Regions from separate parts of the Cellvibrio fontiphilus genome, predicted to be linked through region 1. Evidence: predicted binding sites of a transcription regulator. Region 1 holds the regulator's gene; each other region holds the start of a gene.
The links. Region 1 encodes PhoB, which activates phosphate uptake and scavenging genes when phosphate is short. Its sites were predicted from a motif close to TGTCATAAANNTGTAACA; they were not measured.

Region 1 (10,272 bases):
TTTATGCACCACATTTCGAAGTTCCAGTAATAGAATTTTGGCCTGTTTACATAAGTAATTCCCACATTTCCAGCACAATCGCCCCTCGGGGTAATCCTTACTTTTGTATTAATAGGTAACACTATGTCTAAAACTACTACTGGCACTGTAAAATGGTTCAACGAAGCTAAAGGTTTCGGTTTCATCGAACAAGAATCTGGTCCAGATGTTTTCGCTCACTTCTCTGCTATTTCTGGTTCAGGCTTCAAAACCCTGGCTGAAGGCCAAAAAGTTAGCTTCACTGTGACCCAAGGCCAAAAAGGCCCACAGGCTGAAAACATCACCGCTATCTAATTCCTTACGGATTTAGAAGTGTGATTAAAAAGGCGAGATGCAAATCTCGCCTTTTTTATTGCCTGCAGATTACTGATTTTCTCCCATGTTGCAGGTTGTTTGATGGCTGACAAAGGTCATCAGCCTGACCCGATTGCTTGTTTTTGCGTTGCCCTCCCCAACATCCTGCTGATCCGTCCCTGCCGCAGGAAACTCCTATGCCCGGTTTAACGCGTCGCCAGATTTTGCTGGACTTGCTCAGCCCCTATAAAGCCCGTATCGCAGCGGCTTTGGTTGCCCTGGTGGTTGCCGCCGGCTGTGTATTGCTGATTGGGCAGGGCCTGAAGCAGGTGATCGACAAAGGGTTTGTCGCGGGTAGCCCGGAACTCCTGAATCTGGCGTTACTGGGGCTGCTGTTGGTAATTGTGCTTATGTCGCTCGCCACCTATGCGCGGTTTTATCTGGTTTCCTGGTTGGGTGAGCGCATCACCGCCGATTTGCGCCGCCGGGTGTTTGCCCACCTGTTGAGTTTGTCACCGGTTTTTTTTGAGCAAAATCGCACGGGCGATGTGCTTTCACGCCTCACCAACGACACCACACAATTGGAAACCGTTATTGGCTCCAGCGTATCTATGGCGCTGCGCAATGCACTTTTGTTGCTGGGGGGATTGGTGATGTTGGCGGTTACCAGCCTCAAGCTGACCGCGCTGGTATTGGTGGCGATTCCCTTTGTTTTGGTGCCCATTATCGCCTTTGGTCGCCGGGTGCGAACCCTTGCGCGCGCCAGTCAGGATTCGGTTGCCCATGTAGGCGCCTATACCGACGAGGTGATCCACGAAATCCGCACGGTGCAGGCCTATGGCCATGAGTCGGCCGCGGCCGCGGCTTTCAACCAGCGAGTGGAGGCAACCTTCGCCACCGGCATCAAGCGTGTGCAACAGCGGGCGTTTCTGGTAGTGGCGGTGATTACCTTGGTATTTAGTGCAGTGGCGCTGATTTTATGGGTGGGCGGCCATGATGTGTTGGCCGGGCGTATCAGTGCCGGTGAACTTTCAGCTTCTATCTTTTACGCGGTGATTGTCGCCAGCGCTATGGGCACTATCTCGGAAGTGATTGGCGACTTGCAGCGCGCTGCCGGTGCGACTGAGCGATTGGTGGAGTTATTGACCACCCAGTCTAGCCTGCCGCTGCCTGCTCATCCAATACCTTTGCCGCCAGCGGCCGGCTTGGTGGAGCTGCGCGATGTCTATTTCGCCTATCCATCGCGCCCGGATACACCGATCTTCAAGGGGTTTAATCTGCGCGTAAATCCGGGTGAAAAAGTGGCGCTGGTGGGGCCTTCGGGAGCGGGCAAAAGCACCTTATTCCAATTGTTGCAGCGCTTTTACGATCCTCTTGGTGGCAGTGTGCTGCTCGATGGTGTTGACCTTAAAGCCGCTGACCTGCAAGCGCTGCGTGCGCGCATCGCCCTGGTGCCCCAAGATCCGGTGATTTTTGCCGCCAGTGTGCGCGATAACCTGCGTTATGCCCGGCCTGAGGCGAGTGATGAACAGGTGATTGCCGCCTGCGAAGCAGCCTTTGCGATGGAGTTTATCCAGCAGTTGCCCGAGGGGCTGGATACCGATTTGGGTGAGCGTGGCCTGCGTTTATCCGGCGGTCAGAAGCAGCGTATCGCCATTGCCAGGGCGATATTGGCGGATCGTCCGATTTTATTATTGGATGAGGCGACCAGTGCCTTGGATTCCAACAGTGAACAGATGGTGCAGCAGGCATTGGAGCGACTGATGCAAAATCGCACCACCATTATGATTGCCCATCGCCTCTCCACCGTGGTGAATGCGGATCGCATACTGGTGTTACAAGCGGGGCGTATTGTCGCCACCGGCACCCACAATGAGCTGCTTGCCCACAGCGAACTCTATCAGCAACTGGCGCGTTTGCAGTTCCAGAGCGAATCAAATAGCGAGCAATAGCCGGTTAACCCAAACAAAACGGCCACTGGAGACAGTGGCCGTTTTGCTTTATTTACCGCACCAGCCGGAACAGACTTGCAGGACGTTTCCGGCTGGCGCTAGCTGCTGTTATCGACAGCGGCGACGCTGTTATTGACAGCTGCGAACCAGCGACCAGGCATTTTGCCAGGCCCAGCCAGTGCCCGGTGCGTAAGGCCCGCCGACAGTACACCAGCCAGCCACGGTACAGCTGTATTCACTGCCGCCGTTTTGTACCAAGGCACCGGTGGTGTAGGTGGCGCCATTAACGTAGGCCGGTGAGCTGCAGTTGCCGGTTGCGACTGAAGATGAAGATGCCGCTTGGCTGCTGACGCTGGAAGAGCTGGGTGCAACTGACGCCACTGAAGAGGATGACGAGGTCACACCGCCAACACAGGCGCCCAAATCCAGCCAGAAGTTGTATTGGCCATTGTTGGTTGCGGGGTTATTGCCCTGGGTCCAATAGTTAGCCTGATAGCGTCTGCCGTTGTGTTGGATTTGGGTTGGGTTTTGGTAGGCGATGGTTGGATTCCAAATCCCCAGACCGGCACAGGTGTTGTTTGACACACTGGAGGCGAGCGATGAGCTGGCCACTGACCCAACGGATGAGCTGGGTACAGAACTCGGCGTAGAGGACGCTGCTGAGGAGTTGCTGCTGCCACCATAGTTCACATCGATACATTGGTAGAAACCTTCGGCTGCATCCAATTCCCAGTCGCGCTGCCAAATGCTGTACACAATATGGCGACCGGTGCGCGGTGGCATGGGCACAGTGTGCAGTGAAGTCGCTTCAGCTGGCTCTTTGCCAGAATCGTAAATTAACTCGAGGTCAGACCAGCGCAGCGGTTGGGCGTGGTTGTAACCTTCGCGGGTGATGTAATAGCGGAAGTACATGGTTTTGTGCGCCGCGGTATTGGTCCATACAAATTGCAGCGGGCCGGCAGACACATTGGTGGCTGGCCAGTCAGTGCGGGCCAAATCCATACCAAACAGGTTGGCGCGGTTGGCGCTACAGAGGCGGCCGTCCGGGATAAAAAACTCATGGTTATCGCGCACACCGCCCACGGCCACTTCCTGCGGCGTATACAAACCGCCGTTACCCGCTGCTTTGGCGGCGATACATGCCGGGTGGGTGGGGTTTTCGATACCGTTTTCCTTACATTGGATCACACGGCTTTTGGGCGATGACACAAAACCGTGAGCATTGGCTTGGCTGACGGCAAACAACGAACTGAGGCTGATGATTAGGGCGGATACACCACAACTTTTCAGGTTGAGATGTGAGTGCCACTTATTGATCTTGTTCACTCTAGGTCTCCTGCTGGGATTAAAGGTGATACCGGTGCCACTCGGGTGGCGCGGCAACATCAGTGCATCTGCATGCGCACAGGCAATGCAAAACGATGCAACAGCAGCGAGTCTAAAATGACAACGTTGTATTTGACGAGTCCGACTTTTGGTCAAAACGGTAGGACTTTGGGTAGCAGGTTCGAATTTTGGTTATATGCAGAAGCCAGTCACAAAAAGTGCGCTGCAGGTTTATTGCGGCAGCGCAAAAACACAAATAAACATACTGCCTTTACCCGGTTCACTGGTGATTTTTAATTCGGCGTAGTGGCGCATCAATACGTGTTTAACTATGGCAAGGCCCAAACCAGTGCCGCCAGTGCCGCTATTGCGGCTGGCATCCACGCGATAAAAACGCTCGGTCAGGCGCGGAATATGCTGGGCCTCTATGCCCGGGCCGTTATCGCTGACCGATACATAGACGTGTTTTTGATCCTGCCACAGCAAGATACTGATCCGCCCCTCGGCTTGGGTGTATTTGATGGCGTTAATCACCAGATTGGAAAAGGCGCTGTGCAATTCCTTTTCATTGCCCTGCAGTAGCAGGGGTTTGGTGGTGTTGTTACACACCAGGGTGAGCTGTTGGTTTTTCTCCTTGCCCAGCACATCGGCCTCGCTTTTAACAACGGCCAACAGCTGTTCAATATTAATGGGTTTGTGGTTGTGCCCTGCCTCGGTGGTTTCCAGTTTGGACAGCACCAGTAAATCGTTAATCAGCAGCGACATACGTTTGGCCTGCTGCAGCATTTGTTGCAGGGGTTTATTCCAGCTCGGCGTAGTGTTGTTATCGGCGAGGGTTTCTACATAACCGTTAATCACGGTGAGTGGCGTGCGCAATTCGTGGGAGACGTTGGCGATAAAATCCTGGCGCATTTTTTCCAGATTGTGCAGCTGGGTGACATCGCGCACCACAATCAAACGCTCCATTTTGCCGAAGGGCGTGATTTGGAACTGCAAGTGTTTGGAGGAAAAACGCGGCGATGGAATTTCCAGCGGCTCGCCGTAATTACCCTCTTCAAAGTAGGCGACAAACTTGGGGTGGCGGATAAAGTTGATCACCGATTGGCCCTGGTCTTTGGTATTGAGCGCGAGCATGCGGTGCGCTGCGGGGTTCCAAAAATCCAGGCAACCGCGCGCGTCCAAAATAATCAGGCCGTCTTTGAGTGCGGAGCTGATTTCCTGGATGCGTTTGATAACGGCTTGCAGGTTGTCTTTTTCGATGCGTTGGTCGCGCTGCAGCTGGTAGATATTGTCGAACACCTGCCCCCAAATACCGCTGGCTTCGGGTGGGTGTTCGCTCTCGCGCTTGAGCAGCCATTGGTTAAGGCGACGCATTTGCCAGAGCATCCACAGGATGTAAACGCCGCAGCCCAGCAACATCCACAGGGCGTAATTGTCGCTAAAAAACCCAATCAGGCTGCAGATGGCGAGAATAATCAGAATGCGCTGCAGCTCAGCGCTAAAACCTTTTAACAAGAGTGCCTCTCAGTGTCGATCCGTTTTCGGTAGCGGGCAAGCCTGCGCGACACGCCATAAACCCATCCATGGGGGCTAATCGTCGACATCCTGTCTCCGATTGTCGCTCAGGCTTGCCCGCTCCCGAAAACTTGCAACTTGATACAATCAGGCTTCGATGCGAGTAGAAAAACGATAGCCTGTTCCGCGCACAGTCTGGATCAGGTCTTCGTGACCGTCGATGGTCAGGGCTTTGCGCAGGCGGCGGATATGCACGTCCACCGTGCGCTCCTCCACATAGACATTGCCGCCCCAGACGTGATCCAGCAATTGGCTGCGAGTATAGGCTCTTTCCTGGTGGGTGAGAAAAAACTCCAGCAAGCGGTATTCGGTAGGGCCCATATCCACAGACTGGTCATTGATGGTGACCCGGTGGCTTGCAGGGTCAAGGCACAGGCCCTGCACGGTAATCGGCGCGGCGGTAATCTGCGGGTCGGCGCGGCGCAGTACCGCCTTTAAACGGGCGACCAGCTCACGCGGGGAGAAGGGTTTGGTGATGTAATCGTCGGCGCCTACTTCCAAGCCCTGGATCTTGTTATCTTCCTCGCCTTTGGCGGTGAGCATGATGATGGGGGTATTGGCGGTGACTTCATCGCGCTTGAGGCGGCGCGCCAGTTCGATACCACTGGTGCCGGGCATCATCCAATCCAGCAGAATCAGGTCGGGTTTTTCATCGATAATCAGGCCGTGGGCGTCTTGCGCATTGCTGGCTTCCAGCACCTGGTATTCAGCCATTTCCAGCGCTACACGCAACATATCGCGAATAGCGGATTCATCGTCGACGATAAGGATTTTGCGACCAGTCATAATCTTCTGCCTAATAAAGCTACGGTAGGCTTCACGGTTCATGAAGCTATTGTTGCAGCTTATTTAATAAGCTCAGTGTTACATATTTATGACAAGTCTGAAAATTCCAGCGTCGAGCCCCTGAGCGGTTTATTTCAGCGAATAATCGGCGACCAAACCGGCAAATATTGCAACACCAACCCAGTTGTTATTTAAAAAGGCCTTGAAGCAGGCATCGCGGTTGCGAAAGCGAATCAGCCATTGTTGATAGATAAACAGCGCTGCCGCTACCGCCAAACCCAAATAATAGTAGAGTCCCAGCTCAAAACGATTGCCCACCAGTAGCAGCGCATACAGAGTTAAACCCTGCAGTATGCCGGTCATCAAACGATCCTGTTCTCCAAATAAAATCGCAGTGGATTTAACCCCGATTTTCAGGTCGTCATCCCTGTCCACCATGGCGTAAAAGGTGTCGTAGGCAACCGTCCAGAGCACTACCGCCAAATACACCAGCCAGATATTTTCATGCAGCGCGCCCGCTTCGGCGGCAAACGCCATGGGGATGCCCCAGGCAAATGCAGCCCCTAACACCACCTGTGGCAGGTGGGTGTGACGCTTCATAAAGGGGTAGCAAAAGGCGAGCAGCAGGCCGCCAACCGACAGTTTGATGGTGAGCGGGTCAGTCATTAATACCAGTGCAAATGCGACCAAACACAGGCCGATAAACAAACCAAACGCCTCGCGGCTGGACACTGCGCCCGTTGCCAGCGGACGGTTTTTGGTGCGCTGCACACTGCCGTCAATCTTGCGGTCGGCAAAGTCGTTGATCACACAGCCGGCAGAGCGCATCACAATCACACCCAGGGTAAAAATCACCAGGTTTTCCAAACGCGGCATACCCTTGGCAGCCAGCCACAGGCTCCACAAGGTCGGCCAGAGCAGTAGCAGCGTTCCTATGGGGCGATCCATGCGCATCAGGCGCCAGTAAATTGGTGCCTTTTGCTGGATTTTGGCGACAAGGCCGCCAATTTCGCGACTTTTAACGACTTTAGTGCGGTTCTTTTGGGGCTGCATCGGTTTGGCCGCAAGCGCCGCTTTATCAACTGGCTGGGCTGGGGCGGCTTTGGTGGGCCGGCGGGAAGATTTAGGGCTGTTCATAGGCCGATATCAGTCTGTTGTGATTGGTGATCGGGAATCGTTGGAGCGTAATTGATCGCAAAAAGCGGGCAAAAAAACTTCACTGACCAGCAGCGGTTTGCCATCCAGTGCAAATACCGAACGGCGCCCCCAGAGCGGAGTGGAACAGGCGATCCCGGGTGGTAGGTACGCATCATCAGCATTAAAGCTCGCCACCGCAATGGGGCTGCGCACCAGTTGTGGCTGACTGAACAAAAATGCCCCCAAGGGCCGATTGCGCTGTTTGCGCAAATGGCGCAGCTTGCCGCTGAGGCTGGAGAGCGGCAGTACACTGCGGGCGAACACCCAGGGTTGGTGGTGGCCGCGCAGGATTACCTCGCGAATCAGGGCGCGAGCGGGGCGTTTCATGCCCAAGGCTTGCTGCTCATCGCGGCTGGGTAAGGCGAGTTGCTGGCGCAGCACCTCAACCTGAAACTGGCCCTTGCTGAGCCCGACCAAACGCGCGGTCAATGAGCCTTCATCATCCAGCCAGCTGTGCAGGCAGGGTGAAGGGCGATTCCTGAGTGGCAATTGATGGCGTGGGCGCCAGGGGGAATGCAATCGGGTGGAAGCAGTAACACGGGGCAAAATGATCTCCTCTGCCTGCGGTAAGCCGGCGCAGTTTAGCAGCTCGGTCTATTTGCGGTGCGGAAAAACCCGCGTCAAGCCTGCCGCAACAGGCCGCAAGCAGGTACACTCGCGGCTTAACACATGAAAGGAGAAGCATTATGCACAAGACCGATATAGTTGTTGCCCTGGCAAACAATACTGACCTGGGGGTAAATAAAGCAGATTTGGTGGTTTCGGCTTTTGTTGAGCAAATCACTAACGCCCTGGCGCGCGGTGAATCTGTCGCCCTGTTAGGTTTTGGTACCTTCAATGTCAGTGAGCGCGCTGCCCGCGAAGGCCGCAATCCACAGACCGGCGCGACTATTCAAATCGCCGCCAGTAAAACGGTCACCTTCAAGGCCGGTAAAGCGCTTAAAGACGCCGTTAACGAATAAGCCACTTCCCACCCTGCGGCGCCCGTGCGCCGCAGTGGTTTGTCCTCTTTTAAAAATAATTTCCCCGAGGTTCACCTATGTCCCTGACCAATAAGATCCTGCTTGGCATGCTGTTGGGTATAGCGGTAGGCATAGGTTTCAATCTGTTAATCGTTGTCGATGAAGCGAGTAATTTACCCGCCACGCCCTTGGGTGTCTGGTTGCAAACGGTTGTCATCGACGGTGTTCTTGATGCCGTTGGCCAAATATTTGTTGCCTCGTTAAAACTGTTGGTAGTGCCTCTGGTATTTGTGTCGCTGGTCTGCGGCGCTATGGCATTGGGCGGCCATAGTCGTATGGGCCCCCTGGCGACTAAAACCCTGCTGTTTTACATGTTCACTACCGCATTGGCGATTGGGCTGGCTATGGGGGTGGCAGCTTTAGTGCAGCCGGGTGCGGGAGTTGATATGGCCCCGCTGGCTAATTACACCACGCCCGCATCGCCCTCGGTCAAAGAGACCTTTATCAATATCTTTCCCAGCAATCCGGTGCAGGCTATGGCCGAAGGCAATATGCTGCAGGTGATTGTATTTTCGATTTTGTTTGGCATTGCCATCTCACGCACTGGCGGTGAAGTGGGCAGCAGCATGAAAACCTTTTTTGAGCAGCTGAACGAAGTGGTGCTCAAAATGATGTTATTGCTGATGCAGCTTGCGCCCTATGGCGTGTTTTGTTTGCTGGCCAAACTGTTTGCGAGCATCGGTTTTTCGGCGATTGCCGATCTGGCTAAATATTTCTTCACCGTGCTTTTTGTGCTCCTGCTGCACGGTCTGGTTGTTTATGGCAGCCTGCTAAAACTCTTTACTGGTTTGAGCCCGGTTATATTTTTCAAAAAAATGTGGAAGGTGGCGGTGTTTGCATTTAGTACCGCATCCAGCAACGCCACCTTGCCGGTGACTATGCGCACGGTCGAGCACGACCTGGGTGTAGACAATAAAATCAGCAGCTTTGCTGTGCCATTGGGTGCCACCATTAATATGGACGGCACGGCCATTATGCAGGGTGTAGCTACCATTTTTATCGCCCAGGTCTACGGGATTGAGATTGGTGCGGCCGGTTATTTGACGGTCATACTCACCGCAACACTCGCTTCTGTGGGGACGGCGGGTGTGCCCAGTGTGGGCTTGGTGATGCTGGCGATGGTGCTGCAATCAGTAGGTGTACCGGTTGAAGGCATAGCCCTGATTATCGGGGTTGATCGTTTGTTGGATATGGTGCGCACCGCCGTTAACGTCAATGGCGATGCCGTTGTTTCCGTTATAGTTGCCAAAAGCGAAGGCATGATTGATGAATCGCGCTTTCACAATATGAAGCTCAACGCCGAAGTCGATCCCGTCTAGTGACGGGTCGCACTTTGGTCGTCTTCAGTATCAAACTCCACACTGATTGATAAATCCTCCACCAAACAAGGCCAGCGCTCCAGCTCCTGTTGCCAGCCGTTGGTTTTGTGGGTGAGCACATAATCCTCCAAATGCTGGCTATTAAAGCCCTGCTCATCCAGCAATAGTTCTGCGGAAAACAGCACTGCCTGATCCAGCTCGTTCGCAAACGGCTCGCCAATCAATTCATGGGCGATAACATTGGCCATGGTCATGTCCATCGGCGCGAGAGGAATGCCGCTCTTGGCCATAAAGCGATCATTCACCTCTTCCAGCAACCTGTGCGCAAGGTAGGCTTCATCCAGCAATGCTTGCAGCTGGCTGTGGGGGTCAACAATGGAGGGGGGCGATAAAAAGTAGTCGCTGGCAATTTTCAGCAGCGGTTTCACATCTTCATAAATACCGGCTTCCTGCGCCATGCTGCGGATCGCATCGATAAAATCAGGCACATGTTTAATGTAGCGCACGACAAAATCGGCGAGTTTTTTACTGGCCTTGTCAGCGGGTAATTTAATCGCGTTATGTAAATGCCCCTTGCGACACTCCACGAACTCCAACAGCTTGCCCGAGGCGGAATCCTGTTCCTGCGCCTGGCGTATAAGTTGGCGAATGGGGTTTAGTGGGTCATTCATAGCGCCTGTATATTGGTTATAGGTAATCACATTCATTGTCCTTCGCGGCGCCTACTTCAACGAGTGGCGATTTAAAAGTAAACCATGGCAG
Region 2 (10,272 bases), 110 kb from region 1:
ACAAGGGAGGCCTGGCCTCCCTTTTCTTTTTCCGGTCACCCAATCGCTCCACACAGGAGGCACATGATGTTGATTAACCACTGCAAAACCCTGCTGGCAACAATGCTTGCCCTCAGCCTGATCGCCCTGCCAGCAGCGGCAAAAACACGTATTCAAACCACTATGGAGGGCCATGCGGTTACCGGCTGGAACCAGCGTTTGGGCGAACCGCTGGTGGATCTGCCCATCATCGGCAAAACCAGTTTCCCCATTAACGGTGTCTGTGGTGCCGGGCAATCGCGCGCCATCGATGCCCATACCCCGCTTGCGGCGCCGCTCTGCACCCATGCCGACCCGCTGATATATCAGGCGATATTTAATGTCGCAGTGACGCCGGATTTCCCCCTGCACCAGAATATTCCGCTCGCCGATTTCCCGCAGATCTACCGCAGCGATGGCGCCGCCAAACCCTTGCCGCCAACCACCCAGGTGCCCTGGCATGAAGCCAGCAACGGCTCGCTCAGCGCAGGTTATACCCTCGCGGATTGGATCAAGGCGGAAGGCAAGATTCGTTTTGTGTGTGACGGCGACCAAAGTTATTACGAGCTGAGTGCCAGCCATTTGGTGCCGGGTGGGCTTTACACCCTTTGGTTGTTTTATTTCGATCAGGTCAACCCGCCGCCGCCAATCGGCAACGGGGGTTTGCAGCCGGATCTGGCCTTTGGCGGCGCCTCTGCCAATGTGATGGTGGCGGATCGCCTGGGGCGTTTGAAAACCAGTCAGCCTATGGGCTTTTGCCCGCAGCGCTGGTCGCAGGCCGAGCAGTACCAGCCGCTCAACCTGCACTTGGTACTGCACCCCGAGGGGCGGGTTTACGGCACTGTGGCCGAACAACTGCTCAAGGCACCCCACGAGGGCGGCCCCGGCGTTGTTGCCCTGCCGCAGCTGATGTTTAGCTTCCCGCGCGGGCGCAACTAATACCGGTCAGTGCTGGTGGCCATCATGTCGATCACCACACTGCCCTGTTTGTGCCCCTGCTCCACGTAGCGGTGAGCCTCGGCGATTTGCGCCAGTGGGTAAACCCGGTCGATAACCGGCCGCAGTACCCCGGCTTCGGCCAGTTGCGCAAGTTCGGCCAGGTCTTGCGCGCGTTCGGCGCAGGGGCCGGCGATCACTCGCTCGCGCTGCCACAGCGGCAACACCAGTGCCTGCAGCATTTGCGGCAGGGTCGCGCACACCGCAAGTAGCCGGCCGGCGGGTGCCAGGGCGCGCCGGCTCTCGGCCCAGGGCGCATTGCCCTGGGTATCCATAATCAGGTCGTAGCGTTCATCGCCACGGGTGAAATCTTCCTGTTGATAATCAACCACCTCAGCTGCACCCAAGCGGCGCACCAACTCGCGTTTGCTGGCGCTGCAGATGGCGGTGACCTTGGCGCCCCAATGGCGCGCCAGTTGGATCGCCGCACAACCCACCGCACCGCCGGCCCCATTAATCGCAATTGTCTCGCCGGCGCTTAGGCGGCCGCGGCGCAAAAAATCCAGCGCGGTGGTGCCGCCAAACACCAGCGCGGCCGCCTCGTGGAAATCCAACCCGCGCGGCATAGGCGCAATAGCACCCTTGGCATCCAAACAGATGTACTCGGCATGGGCGCCCATGGTGATGCCGGTGAGGGCGATGACCTTATCGCCCGGCTGGAAGTGGCTTACCTGACTGCCAATTGCTACTACCCTACCGGCCAAATCAGCGCCAAGGATCGGGCGGCGCGGCGCGGTGATGCCAAACACCAAGCGCGAGAGCAAGCCAAACCCCAAGGGCACCTGCAGGCGGCGCAGGCGCACATCCGCCGAATTCAGGCAGGCTGCATGCACCCTTATGAGCAGTTGATGGGGCTTGGGTTGGGGTTGTTGCATTTCAGTGACGGTGACCACATCGGCTGGGCCATAGCGATAATAAACGGCAGCTTTCATTGCGAATTCCATGCAAGGGGATTGGCCGAGTATAGGTAGCGCTAGACGACAAAAATGTAAGTATCTGTAGCCTACGCCTGGCGTGCAGCAGGCGCTGGGCAGTCATAAACCTGTAACTTATGGCACCCATTATTGCCCGCTACATTGGTTAGCGGAGTTTACTGCGATGAAATTTAATCCCCTTGTTGCTGGCCTTGCGCTGGCTGGTTTGTTGGGTGGCTGTGGTGGCGATGGCAATGGTTCGTCATCGTCCAGTGCCAGCCTGTCTGATTCGAGCGTGTCGGTTTCCAGTTCGCTCGCTTCAACGCCGGCTAGCTCTTCTGCACCAGCCAGTTCATCCTCCAGCAGCATGGCTGCCATTACCGGTGTGACACTTAAACACTTGGGCCGCTACAGCAGTGGCCAGTTTGGCGTGTCGGCGGCGGAAATCCCCGCGTATGACCCGGCCAGCAAGCGCGGTTTTATCGTGAACGCCCAAGCCGGTGCGGTGGATGTGCTGGATTTAACCGACCCAACCAACCCCATCAAACTGGGCAGCCTGGATGCCACCAGCATTGCCGCCGGCGCGGTAGTGAACAGTGTGGCCGTGCGCGATGGCCTGGTGGCTCTGGCGGTGGAGGCGGCGACCAAAACTGACCCGGGTTATGTCGCCCTTTACCGCGCCAGCAATTTGAGCGCCATTGGCCATGTGGCCGTGGGCGCCCAGCCGGATATGCTGACCTTTACCCCCGACGGCACGCGCATTCTCAGCGCCAACGAGGGCGAGCCGAGCGATGATTACAGTGTCGATCCCGAAGGTTCGGTGAGTATCGTCAATATCACTGACCTGCAAAACCTGAGCGTGCAGACCGCCGCCTTTACCCTGGAGGCAAACCTCAAGGCTATGGGCGTGCGCATCTACGGCCCCAATGCCAGTCAGGCGCAGGATCTGGAGCCGGAATACATTGCCGTGTCTGCCGATAGCCGCACTGCCTGGGTGACCCTGCAGGAAAACAATGCCCTGGCGGTGGTGGATATCGCCAGCGCGACCATCACCAGCGTCAAAGCCCTGGGTTATAAAGACCACGGCGCCGCTGGCAAGGGTATGGATAGCAACGACGAAGACGGCCTGATCAATATCACCACCCACGCCGGGGTGCGCGGCCTCTACCTGCCCGATGCCATCCACGCCTTTAGCGTCAACAGCAGCACCTATCTGGTGACCGCCAACGAAGGCGATGCCCGCGCCTGGGGCGAGGACAATGCGGCCTACTGGGAAGGCGATGCCAGCAAAGGTTTTGTCGAAGAATTCCGTGTGAAACACCTGACCCACACCGGTGGCTTTGACCGTCGCGCCGGCGATGACCTGCCGCCGCAACTGCGTGCACTGGGTGCTGGCGCCCTGCTCAACCCCGAGGTGTTTGGCTACTGCGGTGCGGTGGCGGGCAACCCCGGCAACTGTCGCGCTGACGAGGTGCTGGGTCGCCTTAACATCACCTGGACTATGGGCTATCGCACTCATGAAAATGGCGCGCCGGTGAAGTTCAACAGCAGTGGTGTGGAAGATGCCGCTGGCGACCGTTTGATGTACGACGCGCTCTACAGCTACGGCGGCCGCTCCATCTCCATCTGGAACAGCCAGGGTGAACAAGTCTGGGATTCGGGCGATGCCATAGAGCAGTTCATCGCCAGCGAGGACTGCAAACTGGGCGCCGCGCGCAACATTCCCTGCGCCAACTACTTCAACAGCGGCCACGATGAAGGCAGTGCGCTGGATTCACGCAGCGATGCCAAAGGCCCGGAGCCGGAAGGCCTGACCATTGGCCAGTTGCACGGCAAAACCTATGTGTTTGTCGGCCTGGAGCGCATGGGCGGTATCTTGGTGTACGACATCACCAATCCGGCGGCGCCGGTGCGGGTGGACTACCTCAATACCCGCGAAGATTGGACTAGCGAAGACCCGGGCACAGTGCTGGCCAACGCCGGCGACCTGGGGCCAGAGGGCCTGACGTTTATCCGCGCCGAGGACTCACCCAACGGCAAAGCACTGTTAATGGTGGGCAACGAAGTCAGCGGCACCACCAGTATCTATGAGGTGGAAGCGCGTTTTGCCCAATAATCCGGGCTGGTGTTGCCACCCTGAAAGAGTCGCTTAGGCGGCTCTTTTTTTATCTCCCTGATTTGCTGCCGGAGCTGGCCTCAACCAAAAATATCCAGTTGTCCGGTGGATGAGCGGGTGGCGGGAATTTGTTGCGGGCGGCGGAATTGACTGCAATCCAGCTGCACAAAACGCCCGCTTTTATTCAGGCCATAGCGTTTGAGTGCCCTGCCAAAACGCTGGCGGATCATGTCGGCCCACAGCCCTTCACCGCGCATGCGGGTGGCGAAGTTGGCGTCGTAATCCTTGCCGCCGCGCATATCGCGAATGCGGTTCATGACGCGCTGAGAACGGTCAGGAAAGTGGGTTTGCAGCCACTGCTGGAACAGCGGGTTTACCTCCCAGGGCAGGCGCAGCACGGTGTAGCCGGCGGCGGTTGCGCCCGCACTGGCTGCCGCTTGCATCACCTTTTCCAACTCCTGCTCGGTGATAAACGGAATCACCGGCGCCACGCTGACCAGCACCGGAATACCTGCCTGCGCCAGTTTTTCAATGGTTTGCAGGCGCCGGGTGGGTGATGCGGCGCGCGGTTCCAGGCTGCGCGCGATGCTGTGATCAAGGGTGGTGATGGTGATTGCCGCCGCCAGCAGGTTGCTGTCGGCCATGGGTTTGAGTAAATCCAGATCCCGCTCAATCAAGGCTGATTTGGTGATTATCCCCACTGGATGCCGGCATTCATGCAGTACTTCCAGGCATTGGCGGGTGATGCACAAGGCCCGCTCTACCGGTTGATAGGCATCGGTATTAATGCCCAGCGCAATCGGGCTGGGCTGATAGAGGCGATGGGCCAGCTCGCGCCGCAGCAATTCCGGCGCGTTGGTTTTGGCGTAGAGCCGGGTTTCAAAATCCAACCCCGGCGACAGCCCCAAATAGGCGTGGCTGGGGCGCGCAAAGCAGTAGACACAGCCATGTTCGCAGCCGCGATAGGGGTTGAGCGACACACTAAAGGGTAAATCCGGGGATTGGTTGCGGCTGAGAATGGTCTTGGCCAGCTCGGCTGTAACGCTGGTAGTGAGCGCGGGGTTGATACAAGTATCGTCGCGGTAGCTGGCCCAGCCATCATCCACCGTTTCGATCAGTTGCGTTTCAAAACGCCCGGCCAGATTAGTCACCGCGCCGCGCCCTTTGATCGCCTGCAGCGGTGCATCCACCCAGGGTTCGGGTTGGCTGAACTCTGTATCCTCGTTCATGGGCACCTCAAATACTGTATATAAAAACAGTATTGTCAGCTCCTCGTCTCACCTTGGCAAGCCACTATTCGCATTCGGGTGGCATTCCGGCCGCTGCACTGCCATCAAAAAAGCACCACTTTCGGTTTATTGGTCACCATTTTAGGTTGGCCGCGCAAAGTGGTGCGACTGGCCTTTTGGTGTTGCGCAGTATAGGCCGGTAGCAATCCCGACCCTGCTGGTACCGGGCAGAGCTGCTCAGGGTGTTGCGCTGTTTAAACACCCCAATACTTGCAAATTACCGCCAATAACTAACGATAAAGGTGCTTCTATGTTCAAGTTCAGTCGCGTTACCGGCGCGCTGGTTACGCTTGCCGCTATTGTGGGCTTAGCGCTTCCCGCCGTTGCCAAACCCTATAAGGCTGCGGAGATCTACTCCAAACAAACCTACAAATATGGCCGCTATGAAATGCGTATGCGGGTCGCCAAGGGCAGTGGTGTGCTCTCCACTTTCTTCACTTACAAAAATGGCTCAGAGCAACCGGGCACGTTTTGGGAAGAAATCGATATTGAGATCTTTGGCAAAAACAACGCCACCCAGTGGCAGAGCAATGTGATTATCGGCACCAATCGCCCCACCACCAAAACCGAAGGGGTACACACCATGCCCTATTCACTGGGCGATGGTTACAACACCTATGTGCTGGAGTGGACGCCCAGTTACATCGCCTGGTTTGTGAATGGCACCCAAGTGCGCCGTATTAACGGTGGCCAGTTTGTCACCAGCCTGACTAGCCCCCAGGACCTGCGTTTTAACCTCTGGGCGGCCAATATCGCCGAGTGGGTGGGCGCCTTTGACCCCAATATCCTGCCGGTGTACCAGTTTATTAATTACATCGAATACAAGCCCTGGAACGCATCGACCAACAGTTTTGGCACTGGCTGGCGCGATGATTTCAACAGTTTCGATACCAATCGCTGGGCCAAGGCCAACTGGACCTTTGGCGAGAACCTGGCGGACTTTGAGCCCAACAATGTGGTGGTGAAAAACGGCATTCTGGTGCTGGCGCTGACCCGCGAAGGCCAAACCGGTTATACCGGCACGCCCCCGGCGGATGGTGGCAGTTCAGGCGGTGGTGCTAGCAGTAGCAGCGCGCCGGCGGCATCAATCACCATTCAGGCTGAGAATTTCAACGAAGTGGGCGGCAGCGTGACTGTATCCGGCGGCACTGTGGGTTATATCGATGCCGGCGAGTGGTTCAAATATAACAACGTGAATATCCCGCAAACCGGTACTTACCGCGTGGAATACCGCGTGGCATCGGCGCTCACCACGGCGCAATTTACCCTGGATCGCAACGGCGTGGGTCTGGGCACCATCAGTGTGCCCAATACCGGCGGCTGGGGTAACTACCAGACCATTTCGCACAATATTTACCTGAATGCCGGGCTGCAAAACCTGGCGATTTACGCCAACAGCGGCGGTTTTAATATCGATTGGCTGAGGTTCACCAAAATCTAATTGTTCAACTGGTTGTCCCCTAGGGGTTGGTCGCTGCTGATGTTTGGCCAGCCCCCTTTTTAAATCATCGAGGTTTGTTATGCGTCGTTTCTTCTGGATGTTACTCGCGCTGGTATCAGCGGCTGGGGTAAATACTGCCACTGCCAAAACCTACAAGGGTGCGGAAATCTACTCCAACGAATCTGTACTTTATGGTCGTTTTGAAATTCGTATGCAGGTCGCCAAAGGCAGCGGGATTCTGTCCACCTTTTTCACTTACAAAAACGGGTCGGAAGTGGGCAATACTTTCTGGGAAGAAATTGATATAGAAGTTTTTGGCAAAAACAACGCCACCGAGTGGCAGAGCAATATTATTTTGGGCAGCACTCGCCCCACCCTGCACACCGAGCAGGTTCATACCGCGCCCTCCTCATTAGGCGATGGTTATCACACCTATGTGCTGGAGTGGACGCCGGATTACGTCGCCTGGTTTGTGGACGGCGTGGAAGTGCGCCGCATTACCGGCACCAGCACAGTAACCAGCCTGACCAACCCGCAGAGCCTGCGCTTTAACCTCTGGTCGTCGGAATCGGCAGAGTGGGTCGGCCCCTGGGACCCCAGCATCTTGCCGGTGTACCAGTTCGTGAATTACATCGATTACAAAGCCTACAACGCCACCAGTAAAACCTTTGAAGGCGGCTGGCGCGATGATTTTGACAGCTTTAATAGCGCGCGCTGGGGCAAGGCCAACTGGACGTTTGATACCAATCGCGTGGATTTTGCACCGGAAAATGTGGTGGTGAAGGACGGCATTCTGGTGCTGGCGATGACCACGGAAAACGCGCTGGGTTTTACCGGCACCCCGCCGGCGGATAACGTGTCCAGCAGCAGCTCGGCGGCCACTAGCTCAACCCCTGCCAGCTCCACGGCTGCCAGTTCAGTTGCCAGCAGTACGCCGGCCAGCAGCGCCGCCGCTACCAGCCAAGCGGCCAGCAGTGAAGCCCTGAGTTCGGTAGCCCCTTCTTCCACTGCCGCCGCAGCCAGTTCACGCGCGGCTACCGGTGGCAACAGCGGCGGCTCAGGTGGTGGCGCAGTGCAAGCCTGGTGGCTGTTAATGCTGACGGCGCTGGTATTGGTGCGCCGCCGTGGGTGTTAGTCAGTTAAGGGTTTAATCCAAATACACCGGGCGGGGCGCATTCATATTGCGTTTCAGGGTGAGGGTCATATCGTCGGCCAGTACCTCCTCCTCGCCCGCTTCCAGCCCATCAAAGGTGCGTTTCACAATCACCTCCGCCGGGGTTTTGGGTGCATCGATCTTGGCGGTCATATCGGTATCCACATAACCCATATGCAGCGCCATCACCTGGGTGTTTTGCGCCCGCAATTCCAATCGCACACTGTTAGTTAAGGCCCAGGCGGCGGATTTACTCGCCGAATAGGGCGAAAACTCCACCGGTGCATACCAGCTCACCAGCGACAGCACATTAATGATCGCCCCGCCGCCATGACCGGCAAGCAGGGGGGCAAAGGCTTTGCACAGGCGCAGCGGCCCGTAGAAGTTGGTTTCAAAGTGTTCGGCGCAGCTGGCCTCACTGTCGCGCGCGAGGAAACTGCCAAAACGTGCAACACCGGCGTTATTAATCAGCAGGGTTACATCGGCGCAGTCGCGGGCGATGCGGGCGACATCCTCGGGGTTGGTGACATCCAGTTTGAGTTTGATTACGCCATCCAGTGGGATGGATTGCGGGTCGCGCGCGGTGGCGTAGACCTTGCGCGCACCGCGGGCCAGCGCGGCGCGGGCAAATTCCAAACCTATGCCGCGATTGGCGCCGGTGATGAGTACTACTGCGTCTTTGATATACATCGTCTGATTCCTTAACGTTAATGAGAGGGGCGTGGCCGCCCGGTTAGAGTTTGGGGCGTGAACCGCGCTTTTTCTTGGGTGGATAAAAACTGGCCTCGCCCTCGGGGCGGGTTTTGAAGCGGCGATGCACCCACAGGTACTGGTCGGGCGCCTGGCGAACCGCGTCTTCAATGATTTTGTTGATGCGGGTTGCATCCACCAGATCGTCGCCGCTGGGGAAGTTATCCAGCGCGGGTTGGATCTCCAAACGGTAGCGGCCTTTGGGTTCGCGGAAACAAAAGAAGGGAATCACCACGCAGTGGGACATACGCGCAATCCGCGCTGTCGCCACTACAGTCGCCGCTTGTACGCCAAAAAAGGGCGCAAAAATGCTGTGGTTGCGGCCGTAATCCTGATCCGGCGCGTACCAGACAATATGCCCCTGGCGCAGGTTTTTAATCAGCTGGCGGGTATCGTTGCGGTCGATGGCGTTGTCATTCACCCGCGCGCGCGCATGGGCGATGGCATAGGCCATCAGCGGGTTGGGGTCGGCGCGGTAAAGCACATCGGCGACTATGTGGTAAGACATCATCAAGCCGCTGATGTCGATGGTGGTGAGGTGGCTGCCGCAGAGCAAAATACCCTTGCCCTCAGCGCGCGCTTTCTCAATGTGCTCAAGGCCGGTAATGCTGTAGCGGTTGCGCATTTTGTTCTCGCTACCCCAGAGCGCCATGGAGGTTTCACTGATGCTCAGGCCGCAGGCAATCACCGAGTTGCGCACCATCTGCGCTTGCGCCGCCGCGTCCAATTCGGGGAAACACAGGGCGATATTAATCTCTGCATAGCGTTTGCGCGCCGGCGCGAGCACCAACAACAAGCGCCCGAGCGCACCGCCTACCGCCTGATTGGCGCGCACGGGCAACTGGGCGATCAGCCAAAAAAACGCCAGCGCCAACCAGGTCGGCCAAAAGCGCGGCAGCAAAAAGCGGCGATGAAACGGCGGTAATTTTGATTTATCCAAGAGCAATCTTCTCTGCAAACTTTTCTGAAAACATGAGCCAGGGGGCTATAAAAAGCCGCGCTTCAAGGCGCGGCCGGCGATTATAACAGCTCCACTTTGGCCGGCTGGGGGCTGCCCGGTCATTCCGCCGCAGGTGGGTTGCCGGTGTGTGCGCCGCCCTGTTTGCGAAACTCAGCGGCCGAGGTGCCGGTATAACGTTTAAAAAAGCGATGGAAGGACGACTTACTGTTAAAACCCGACTCCAGCAAAATATCCAAAATGGTCATCTGCGCCATGGCCGGATCTAACAACAACTGTTTGGCGCGCTTCACCCGGTACTCATTCACAAACTCAAAAAAGTTGGTGTTGAATTCGCTGTTGATGATACTGGACACCTCGCGGTAGTGAATGCCGACCTGTTTGGCAAAATCCTCAATGGTTAAATTCTGCGTCAAATACAGCTGCTGGTTTTCCATAGTCGCACGGATGCGCGCCACGGTTTCCGGCGAGGGCGCGCTGTTAACCTCGGGTTCTTTGGGGGTGGGCGTGTCGCGCGTGAGCAACAGCTCGTGGGCATAGCGCAGGTTGTACACAAACAGCGCATTCACCAGCAGGAAGGTGATGTAGTTATCCAGAATGCCAAAACCATCGGCCACCGCCCAGCTCACACTTTGCC
Region 3 (10,272 bases), 310 kb from region 1:
CAGCAAATTATGGAAGATGCGACGGTTTGCGATATAGCCGTACCGCTTGAACCTTTGGAAGTAGACGATACCAGCATCACCGATAGCGAGCAGATTCTGGGTGCGGTACGCAATTTCACCCAACTGCGTATCAAGCAGCGCCTGGAGGAGACTCTGGAGCTGCCGCCGCTGTCAGACACTGCCCAGCGCATTATCAAATTGCGCGTAAACCCCAATGCCGATATCAGCGATTTGGCACAAATCGTGGAGACAGATCCGAGCCTTGCGGCGCAGGTTGTTAGCTGGGCGGCCTCGCCCTACTACTCAGCGCCGGGCAAAATCAAATCCATCCACGATGCCATAGTGCGCGTGCTGGGGTTTGATATGGTGCTCAACCTCGCACTGGGTTTGTCCCTTGGCAAAGCTATGACCATCCCCAAAGAAGGCCCGCACGGTGCGCTGCCCTACTGGCAACAAGCGGTGTACATGGCGGCGACTATCGAGGGTTTGGTGACGGCGATTCCGCGCGACCATCGCCCCAGTTTTGGTATGGCCTACCTCTGCGGCCTGCTGCATAACTTTGGCTACCTGATTTTGGCGGAAGTGTTCCCACCTTATTTCCACAACTACTGTGAACTGGCGGATGCCAACCCCCATGTGGAGCATCAGGTGATTGAGCGCCATTTGCTGGGCATTACCCGCGAGCAGTTGGCGGCTTCACTCATGTCGCTCTGGTCTATGCCGGAGGAGGTAGTGGTGGGCTTGCGCTATCAGGCTAACCCGCATTACCAGGGTGAATATGCCAGCTACGCCAAATTAATTTTTGTCGCCCAGCGATTGTTGCACCAGCACAATATTGGCCGCGGCCCCAAGCTTGAAATTCCCGCGCAAGTGTTTGAAGACTTGCATCTGGATCCGGAAAAAGCCTACACCACCGTGGCCAATATCATTGAGAGCAGCGACGATTTAAAGCACATCGCAAACGAATTGGCGCCCCACCACTAGTGCGGCGCCAGCATAAGACTGCGTGATCAAAAACCCCTTTTGCGAGGGGTTTTTTGTTTATAGTGCCAAGGTTTTTCAGTGGCCGGCGCTGCCCTGCTTGCGAGTGCCTCAACCAGAGGCAGTCTTGGGCAAGCGATAAGAGCCACCCCAATCAACCAGCGAGAGAACCCATGACCGAATTATTCCCTGCCGCCGAGGCAGCAACAGTATTAGTGGCACGGCGCATTGCCGGAACCCAGGGCGAGCGCCTGGCGCCGGTTTGTCGCCCGCAAAACCTTGAACAAGCGCTGGCGATTCAAGCCGCTGTGAGCGAGCAGTGGTGCGCGCAAATGGACGACAGTATCGGCGGCTGGAAGTGCCTGTTGCCGCCGGAAGGCAAGCTGATTGTCGGCCCCATTTATACCCGCACTATAGATTCAGTTCCGCCGGTGAGCCTGTGGACTAAAACCACAGCCGAGGGCGAGCGTGCGCGCATTGAACCTGAGTTGGCGTTTTTCTTCGGCAAGGATTTACCCGCGCGCGCCGAGCCTTACACCGCCGAAGAGGTGGATGCCGCCATCGCCCGCACCCATATGGCGCTGGAGCTGATCAACAGTCGCTACACCGATCCGGGCAGCTGTGAATTTCCTGAAATGCTCGCCGATGGGTTGGTGAACCAGGGTTTGTTTATCGGCCCTGAAATTGATTCCGCCAGCGCACGTATGGCCAGTAGTTTTACCGTCACCATGACCTGCGCCAACGGCGAGGTGATTGAGCGTCAGGGCCAGCACCCCAATACCCATCCGCGCGCGCCACTCTATTGGTTGGCGGAATTTCTGCGCAGCCGCGGCGAGGGCATAGTCGCCGGGCAGGCGGTGATTACCGGTTCCTACGCCGGCGTGATTGAAGTGCCGGTGAATAGCGCGATCAAGATCGACTATGCTGGTTTGGGCAGTATGGAAGTCAGTTTTACCCCAAGGAAGGTAAATTAAGGAGCCATTATGAGCAATGACATCAACAAACCCTTCTATTCCTGTGAAATTCCCGTGCGCTGGGGCGATATGGATGCCTATGGCCATGTGAACAACACCCTCTACTTTCGCTATTTTGAAGAGGCGCGTTTCCAGTGGATGCTGGACAAAGGCCTGCCGCTCAAAAGCGATACCCACCCGGTGGTGGTGACCATTGGCTGCACCTTTATGCGCCCCATTTTTCACCCGGAATTGCTGCGTATCGATGTGTTTCTGAGTGAGCCGGGGCGCTCCAGTTTTATGGTCAAGTACCTGGTGTATACCCAATCCCAGCCGGATACACCGGCGGCAGAAGGCTATTCCAAGGTGGTCTGGGTGAGTGCGGCGGATGGTAAATCCGTCCCCTTACCGGACAATGTGCGCTGCTGGTTTGACCCGCAGTGATACCGGCATGGCTGGAGGCGGGGTTTTGGGGCTTTATCGCCTCCAGTGCGCTGTTGATCGGCGCGCTCTTGGGGTGGTTTATCCGCTTTTCGCCCAAAGTCGTGGCTTATGTGATGGCTTTTGGCAGCGGCATCCTGATGGCGGCTCTGAGTTTTGAACTGGTGGGTGAGGCCCGCGAGCAGGCCGGTATCGGCTGGTTGGCGGCGGGGTTTATGGCCGGGGCGCTGCTGTTTTCAGCGGTTAACCGACGCCTCAACAGCCCGGGGGTCAAACACCGCAAACGCTCCCACACCCAGCAACCGGCGGCAGAAAATACCGGTGTAGCCATAGCCGCCGGCACCTTGCTGGATGGTATCCCCGAATCCATCGCCATAGGTTTGTTGGTGGCGAGCGGCGGCAAACTCAGCTTGGCTACCATCGCTGCGATTTTTATCTCCAATATCCCCGAAGCCCTGTCCAGTACCGCCGGTATGCGCCGCGCCGGGCGCAGCGGCTGGTTTATGCTGCGCCTCTGGGGTGGAATAGCGCTCTGTTCAGGGGTATTTGCCATTCTGGGTGCGGTGTTTTTTGGCAATGCCCCGCTGCAGGTAAAAGCGCTGATCAGCTGCATTGCCGCGGGCGGTATTTTTGCGATGGTGGTGGAGACCATGATCCCCGAAGCATTTGCCGAGACCCATGAAATGTCCGGTTTGATGGCCGCCTTCGGATTTGTGGCGGCGCTGGCGCTACAGCTGTTGGAACTGTAAAAAAACGCGCCATTAAACCGGTGGTAAGTTGCAGTTGCATGACAAAAATGGCCAATTGCCAGCGCCGTTAAAAATATAAAAAAATCTGTCCCCTTTTGCGTTCCAGCGCTCTCTTGGTAGTTGCCAGAGGCTTTGCAGCCACTACAACTAACCAGAGAGAGACCCATGAAAACCGCATTTTTTCCCGCTAATTTGTTATCCCTTGCTATTGGCAGCCTGACCCTGATTGGCCTGCCTGCCTTTTCCCAAAACACGGTGTCCCAAACCGGCGCCGCGCAAACTGACCTGCTCGAAGAAGTGGTCGTGCAAGGTTCTTACAGCCGGAGTTTGCAATCCGCGCTGGACACCAAACGCAACGCCGTGGGCGTGGTGGATGCCATCGCCGCGGAAGATATCGGCAAGTTCCCTGCACACAATATCGCCGAAGCCCTGCAGCGGGTGACCGGGGTGGCGGTAGTGCGCGACCGTGGCGAAGGTGTGTATGTGCGCGTGCGCGGCCTGGGTTCCAACTTTCAGGTGACCAGCCTCAATAGCCGCGCTATGGCGGTGAATGAAAACGTGCGTACCTCCGGGCAATTTGGCCGCCAGTTCCGTTTTGACACCTTGCCTGCCGAGCTGGTGTCCAGCGTGGAAGTGATCAAAAGCCCCACCGCCGATTTGGATGAAGGCGCCATCGGCGGCACGGTGAATATCAAAACCTTCAAGCCGCTGGATTTGGACGGCAGCAAATACACCGGCTCGCTGCAGGCCAGCCATTCTGAATTAGCCGATAAAACCGACCCGCGCCTGTCCGGTTTGGCGAGTTGGAGCAACAGCGACAACACCTTTGGCGCGCTGGTTTCCGCCGCCTACGCCGAGCGCAGTGTGCGGCAGGATCGCTCGCTCAACTTTGGCTGGAGCCAATCCACCGGTATCGATACTGACGGTGACGGCAGCGCCGATTCCGGCCCCATCATCACCCCCGGTGGTATTCGCCCGACCCTCGAACTGGAAGACCGTGAGCGCATGGGTATCGCCTCGGCCCTGCAGTGGCGCCCGAGTGACATAGCCGAAGTGAACTTCGATATTTTCTACGTCGATCAAACGGTGAACTACGACGAATTCACCTACAGCGCAGATTACAACCTCAACAAACTCACTCCCGGTTCGGCGGTGATTCGCAACGGCGCGCTAATTGGCGGCTCCACCACCGATGGCGCGGTACAAATCGGCCGCGAAAGTTCGGGCATCAACGACGAAAACCTGGCGCTGGGCTTAAACGGCGCGCTTTATCTGGGCAACTGGAAACTCTCCGGCGACCTGTTCCATTCCACCGCCGACAGCGAAGATGCCGACCCGATTATCCGCACCCGTTTCCGTCGCACCAGCGGCGTGGCCTTTGATTTCTACTTCCCCAAGGTGGATGGCGACTCGGTGCCCAGCATCACCTACAAAAACGCTGACCTGACTGACCCCGAGCAGTGGTTGGGGCGCCGTTTGGAGTGGCGCACTATTCGCGCCGAAGACGAAGAGCAGGCGATTAAGTTCGATGCCGAGCGCGAGTTGAATGTCGCCGGCCTCACCAAATTCACCACCGGGGTAAAACTGCGCGAGCGCTCGCGCGACTATTTCCGCCGCGATTTGGTGCTGGTGAATGGCATAGAAGGCGAGGTGTTTGATGAGAGCTACTTTGAAGCCTTCCCGGTGAGCGGTTTCCTCGGCGATGCCAAGGGCGAATTCCCTACGGTGTGGTTGGTGCCGGACGAGAGCAAATTCTGGAGCAACTACCCCAGCGCGACTGATTTGGCAGCGCCGCTATCCTCGGGTGATTTACGCAACTCCTACCGCATCGAGGAGTCCATCACCTCGGCCTATGCGATGCTGGATATGGAGCACCAGCTGGGCGGTCTGCCGCTCAAGGGTAATGTTGGGGTGCGTGTCGCTCAAACTGAACAGACCTCCTCCGGCCATGCCTCGGTGGGCGGCGTGACCACCCCGGTGAGTTTTGATGAGGACTATACCGATGTGCTGCCCTCCGCCAACTTCACCCTCAATTGGACCGACGATTTGCTCACCCGCGCCGCTGCCGCCAAGGTAATTACCCGCCCGGACTTGCAGGACATGGCACCGCGCCTGACTTTTAACTCCGGCGATGTGAACACCGCCAGCGGCGGCAACCCGCTGCTCAACCCCTTTGAAGCCTGGCAGTACGACCTGACGCTGGAATGGTATCTGGACAAGGTCACTGCGCTCTCGGCGGGTGTTTTCTACAAGGACATTTCCACCTTTATCCAAACCCAAAAGTCAGATTTGCTGTTCAACGGCGTGGTGTATGAACTCAGCTCCAAGGTCAACGGCTCCAACGCCGAAGTGACCGGGATGGAAGTGGCTTATCAACAGGTGTTTGACCAACTGCCCGCGCCGTTTGACGGCCTCGGCCTGCAGGCCAACTACACCTGGACTGACTCCAGCGCGGTCTATGTGGATAACGACCAATCAGTCAAAGGCGAGTTGGAAGATGTCGCCAAAAACAGCTACAACCTCACCGCGTTCTATGAAAAGGACGGCTTTGGCCTGCGCCTGAGCTACAGCTGGCGCGATGGAGTGTTGAACCAGATAGGCACCAACAGCCTCGCCTCGGAAAACAAGGCGGCGTTTGGCACCCTGGATTTAAGCGCGTCTTACGACCTGTCGGACAATGTCACGCTGTTTGTGGAGGGCATCAATATCACCGACCAAGCCCAGCAGGATTTTGTGCAGGGCGACGAGTTCCGCAGCTACACCGACTACGGCAGCACCTATTCGCTGGGGGTGCGTGCCAGCTTCTAAGCCTCCCCCTGGGCTGGGCGGTCATTTCAGCTCAGCCCTTATTGGGGCGCCCGGCTGGGTTGTCATCTAATAGTCATATTTTTACGTCAAAAACAGCGCTGGTTTTCCAGTGTCTGTTTTTTTATTTTTTGTGGATGTTTTTATGCGTTTAACCCGTCGTAACTTTCTCAAAAATGCCAGCGCTACTGCCATCGCGCTGGGCGGCCTGCGCAGTTTGCAACTGCAGGCGCAGGTCTATGCCCAAGACCCGGTTTACGGTATCGATAAAGTCGGCCAACTGCTGGCCGACCCGGCGGGCATTCTCAACTTGCCGCGTGATTTCAGTTACAAAATCATCGCCCGCACCGGCGACCGCATGAACGATGGGCTAATTACCCCCAGCGCCATGGATGGCATGGCCGCTTTCCCGCTGCCGGGTGATGCCAGCAAATGCATTCTGGTGCGCAACCACGAACTGGATTCGGTGGGCGAGGAAATTGATGCCTTTGGCGGCGATAAGGATTTGGCGCGCAAACATGTTGGCAACAAAAGCTATGACAGCTTTGGTGGCCTGCCGGTTAACGGTGGTACTAGCACCCTGGTTTACAGCCATCGCAGCCAGCGCGTAGAGCGCAGCCACCTGAGTTTGGTGGGCACCGCGCGTAACTGTGCCGGTGGCGCCACGCCCTGGGGCAGTTGGCTCAGCTGCGAGGAAACGCTGGTCGGCAAAGCTCAGGGTTACGGCCGCGAACACGGCTATATCTTTGAGGTGCCCTCACTTGCCAAGGGTTTGGTAGAGCCGGTGCCGCTCAAAGATATGGGGCGTTTTGTACACGAAGCAGCGGCTGTGGATAGCACCAACGGCATTGTGTACCTCTCGGAAGATACGGATCGCAGCCTGTTTTACCGCTTTATCCCCAACACTCCGGGCAAGCTGGCCGAGGGCGGCCGCCTGCAAGCCCTCGCCATTCGCGGCTGGCCGAGCGCCAATACCCGCAATTGGAAGGAGGATGCAAAAGACAAAAACGCGCAACCCGTTGCCATGCGCCAGCGCTTTGAATGCGAGTGGATCGATCTGGACGATGTCACCGCCCCCGAGGGTGATTTGAACACCCGCGGCGAAGCCCAAGGCGCGGCGATTTTTGCGCGCGGTGAGGGCATCGCCTTTGCCCTGCGCGAGGATAAAACCCGCGAAGTGCTGTTTGCGGCGACCGGCGGCGGCCCGCTCAAAATCGGCCAGGTCTGGCGCTATCAACCCAGCGCCTTTGAGGGCACCGCACGCGAAAGCGAGCAGCCGGGGGTGATGGAATTAGTCTATGAAACCCACAACCGCGCGATTTTGGAGTCCTGCGACAATTTGGCCGTGGCGCCCTGGGGCGACCTGATCATCTGTGAGGACAGCTACTCGGAAAACCCGGATACGGTGAACTACCTGCGCGGCCTCACCCCGGACGGGCGCATCTACACCCTCGCCATGAACGCCCACCCCGATAAGGGCGAATTCTGCGGCGCCTGTTTCTCCCCTGACGGCACTACGCTCTTCGTCAACATCCAACGCCCCGGCTTCACCCTCGCCATCACCGGCCCCTGGGGCAACCTGCGCAGCCGCGCCAAGGGGATTGATAGGTTGGGTTAACTTCTTGTGGTGTAGGGTTCAGAGCTTGAGGTTAACACCCACCCAAAAACTCCGCCCATAGTGGGTGTAACCGGCAAATTCGCCACCTAACACACTTTCCCATTGGGCGGCGTTGGTGAGGTTGGTGGCTTCGGCGGTGAAGCTGAGGTTGCTGTTGAAGCGCCAGCTCAGGTGCATATCCAGAGTGCCGAAGGCTTCGCTGTTTTGTGCGGCGAGGTTGGCGCTGGCGACCTGGTTGAGCACTTGGTCGCGCCAGTTGTAGTGGGCGCGCCAGTGCCAGTGGCTGGTTTCGCGGTAAATTCCCAGGTTAACGCTGTTGCGGGCGACATCGGCGAGCCGGTCGCGGTTGATACCCGTGTCGGTGTAATAGCGGGCGCTGGTCCAGGTGTGGGTGTAATTGGTGTTGATGCCCCAGTGTTGCAGTGGTTCGGGCAGGGCTTGTTGCCAGGCGAGTTCGATGCCGGCGATGTTGGCGCGGGCACCATTGTCGGGGCTGGTGAGTTCGTACTCGGTGCCCTTGATGATTTGTGTGCGGGTGCGGCTTTGGAAGAAGTTGTCCAGTTTTTTGGCAAATATTCCGACCGATAGCAGCATTTTGTCGGCTGGGTAGTATTCCAGTGCGCTGTCCCACTGCCAGCCGGTAACTGGTTTTAATTCGGGATTGCCGCTGGTAGCCGTCGCTACATCGCCGGAGTTGAGGGTGAGCCGTGGCGCCAGGTCCTGAAACTCGGGACGCGCCATCACCCGCGCCAGTGCCGAGCGCCAGAGCAGTTGTTCATCCAACTCCAGCACCAGATTCGCGGCGGGCAGCAGTTCGCCATAGCGCTGTGTATAGGTCGCGGTTTGTGCGCCGCCCTGTGTCTGCTGGTCGGTTTCCACCCAGCGCAGACCTACATCGCCGCGCAGCGGCCAGCGGCCTTGCTCGGCGTCCATATTCAGCTGGAGGTAAAGCGCGCGACTGTCCTCCCTGATACGGTAGCTATTTTGTAAGTCCTCGGCGCTAAGCGGGGATTGGTAAAACGCATGTTCATCAACAGCTTGCCAAAATGTTTCCGCCTTGGGCGCCAACCAGTTATGGGGTAAGCGGCGGGTATTGCCCAAAAAGTTAGCCACCGGCAGGGGGATAAAATAGTCGCTGGGGAAATAAATGCCGGTTATACCCTCGCTTACAAGGCGATCCTTGCGCCAGTAGTCGCGGCGGTGCTGGCGCCACTGCAGGCCAAGCTCCAGCGCCTGCCAGAGTGGGTGATCAAGCGGGCGGGTGGCATCCAGTTTGAGGCTGGTGTCGCTGTCGCTGCTGCGAGTGCTGCGCCATTCCAAACGGCGGCCGGGGAAATCGCCGGGGTCGAGCAGGTCGATATTGTTGTAGCTGATCTGCGGCAGCTGCTGACCGGTATGGTAGGCAAAATCAAAATGTACATCCTGAGCGCGACGCAGGCGGGTACGTTTGATGGCTTCAGGGTTGCCGCTGTGGGCACGGCTGTTTACCCAACTGGTGTTGAGTTGCCAGATTTCGCCCTGCCAACCGAGGCTGATATCCAGCATGGAGTTGTCATTTTCCAAGCCAGCAGATTCCTGGCCGATTTGCACTGAGCCGGTGTGGGTGCTGCCCGCTACCAGTGCCTTGCCCCGGGTTTGCAAGCTAGCGCCCAGCAAACCTGCGCTGTTGTAGTCGGCGCTGTAGCTGTATTCCTGATAGTCGATCTGCTGCTGCAGTTGCAGCCAATGCACATCCAACTGCCAGGATTCGCTGGGTTGCCATTGCAAGCTACTGCTCAACCCCAAGCGCTCGCGCTGCTCCAGTTCCAGAGTGGGGCGCACTCCGGCGGGGGTGACTAACGTGTCCCTGTTATTTGTTGTGGCGGGCAATTGGTTTGTAGATAGGTGCTCCCAGCGAAAGTTGAGCACACGGTCCTGCCGCAAATGGCGTTGGTTGTAAGCCGCGGCGAGGCTAAACCCCAGAGTCTGATCGCTATTCACCCAGCTGCCCAGCGCCGCCAACTTGGGGCGCCAAGTGTCCACTAACTCGGCGCTGTTGGCGCTCGCACTCAGGCTCAGGCGCGGCTCGCCAATAGTCAGCGGGGCGAAGGGGCGGATATCCACACTGCCGCCAATGGCGCCCTCTTCATCGCTCGCCGCCGTGCTTTTGCGCACCTCAACTCCGGCCACCAGCTCGGCGGGGAAGGTGTCGTAGTGGAAGCGGCGCCCGTACTGTTCGGAGTTGCGCACATTTTCATTTACCGCCAGTGAGTGGCCATTCAGGCTGACGCGATTGAACTGGGTGGGCAGGCCGCGAATGCTTAAAAACAGCGCCTCGCCCCGGTCGCGCACTACTGAAATACCGGGGCTGCGCTGGATTGCCTCGGCAATATTGTGGGCAGGGAATTTGGCGATATCCTCGGCGATAATCTTATCAACGAGCCGGTTACTAGTGCGTTTCTTGTCGATAGCGGTTTGTTGGTTGCGGCTGTAGTTGCCCAGCACCAGCAGCTGTTCAACCATCACCTGGGGGTGGTGTGGCGGTTCGGGTGATGGCGGTGGCAAGTGCGGACGCTGTTGAATCAACCAGCCGGAGGAGCGTGGCAGGGCTTGAAAACCACTCCCGGCGAGCAGCTTGTCCAGTACCTGCGCGGGGCTCATCTGGCCTGCAACTGCCGGGGCGGTTAAGCCCTGCAGCTTGCGTGGATCGAACCAGAGGCTGGTCTGCAGTTGGCGCGCCACCTGG

Region 2: the regulator PhoB is predicted to act here: its motif matches at 2,047-2,064, upstream of ACFODX_RS04150 (choice-of-anchor I family protein).
Region 3: the regulator PhoB is predicted to act here: its motif matches at 5,993-6,010, upstream of ACFODX_RS05100 (alkaline phosphatase PhoX).

What each region holds. Positions count from the first base shown of each region.
Region 1 is NZ_JBHRTF010000002.1:425,652-435,923, reverse strand. It holds gene ACFODX_RS03725 (cold-shock protein) at 124-333, shown strand; gene ACFODX_RS03720 (ABC transporter transmembrane domain-containing protein) at 531-2,285, shown strand; gene ACFODX_RS03715 (lytic polysaccharide monooxygenase) at 2,415-3,611, opposite strand; gene phoR (phosphate regulon sensor histidine kinase PhoR) at 3,843-5,126, opposite strand; gene phoB (phosphate regulon transcriptional regulator PhoB) at 5,274-5,972, opposite strand; gene ubiA (4-hydroxybenzoate octaprenyltransferase) at 6,102-7,025, opposite strand; gene ACFODX_RS03695 (chorismate--pyruvate lyase family protein) at 7,119-7,715, opposite strand; gene ACFODX_RS03690 (HU family DNA-binding protein) at 7,856-8,131, shown strand; gene ACFODX_RS03685 (dicarboxylate/amino acid:cation symporter) at 8,209-9,510, shown strand; gene ACFODX_RS03680 (hypothetical protein) at 9,507-10,181, opposite strand.
Region 2 is NZ_JBHRTF010000002.1:530,856-541,127, reverse strand. It holds gene ACFODX_RS04160 (hypothetical protein) at 64-957, shown strand; gene ACFODX_RS04155 (NAD(P)-dependent alcohol dehydrogenase) at 954-1,946, opposite strand; gene ACFODX_RS04150 (choice-of-anchor I family protein) at 2,113-4,044, shown strand; gene ACFODX_RS04145 (PA0069 family radical SAM protein) at 4,125-5,273, opposite strand; gene ACFODX_RS04140 (carbohydrate-binding protein) at 5,584-6,774, shown strand; gene ACFODX_RS04135 (family 16 glycosylhydrolase) at 6,854-7,909, shown strand; gene ACFODX_RS04130 (SDR family oxidoreductase) at 7,922-8,617, opposite strand; gene lpxL (LpxL/LpxP family Kdo(2)-lipid IV(A) lauroyl/palmitoleoyl acyltransferase) at 8,661-9,617, opposite strand; gene ACFODX_RS04120 (helix-turn-helix domain-containing protein) at 9,737-10,272, opposite strand, start outside.
Region 3 is NZ_JBHRTF010000002.1:740,523-750,794, forward strand. It holds gene ACFODX_RS05075 (HDOD domain-containing protein) at 1-984, shown strand, start outside; gene ACFODX_RS05080 (hydratase) at 1,155-1,955, shown strand; gene ACFODX_RS05085 (acyl-CoA thioesterase) at 1,965-2,378, shown strand; gene ACFODX_RS05090 (ZIP family metal transporter) at 2,375-3,124, shown strand; gene ACFODX_RS05095 (TonB-dependent receptor) at 3,290-5,932, shown strand; gene ACFODX_RS05100 (alkaline phosphatase PhoX) at 6,075-7,547, shown strand; gene ACFODX_RS05105 (TonB-dependent receptor) at 7,566-10,272, opposite strand, start outside.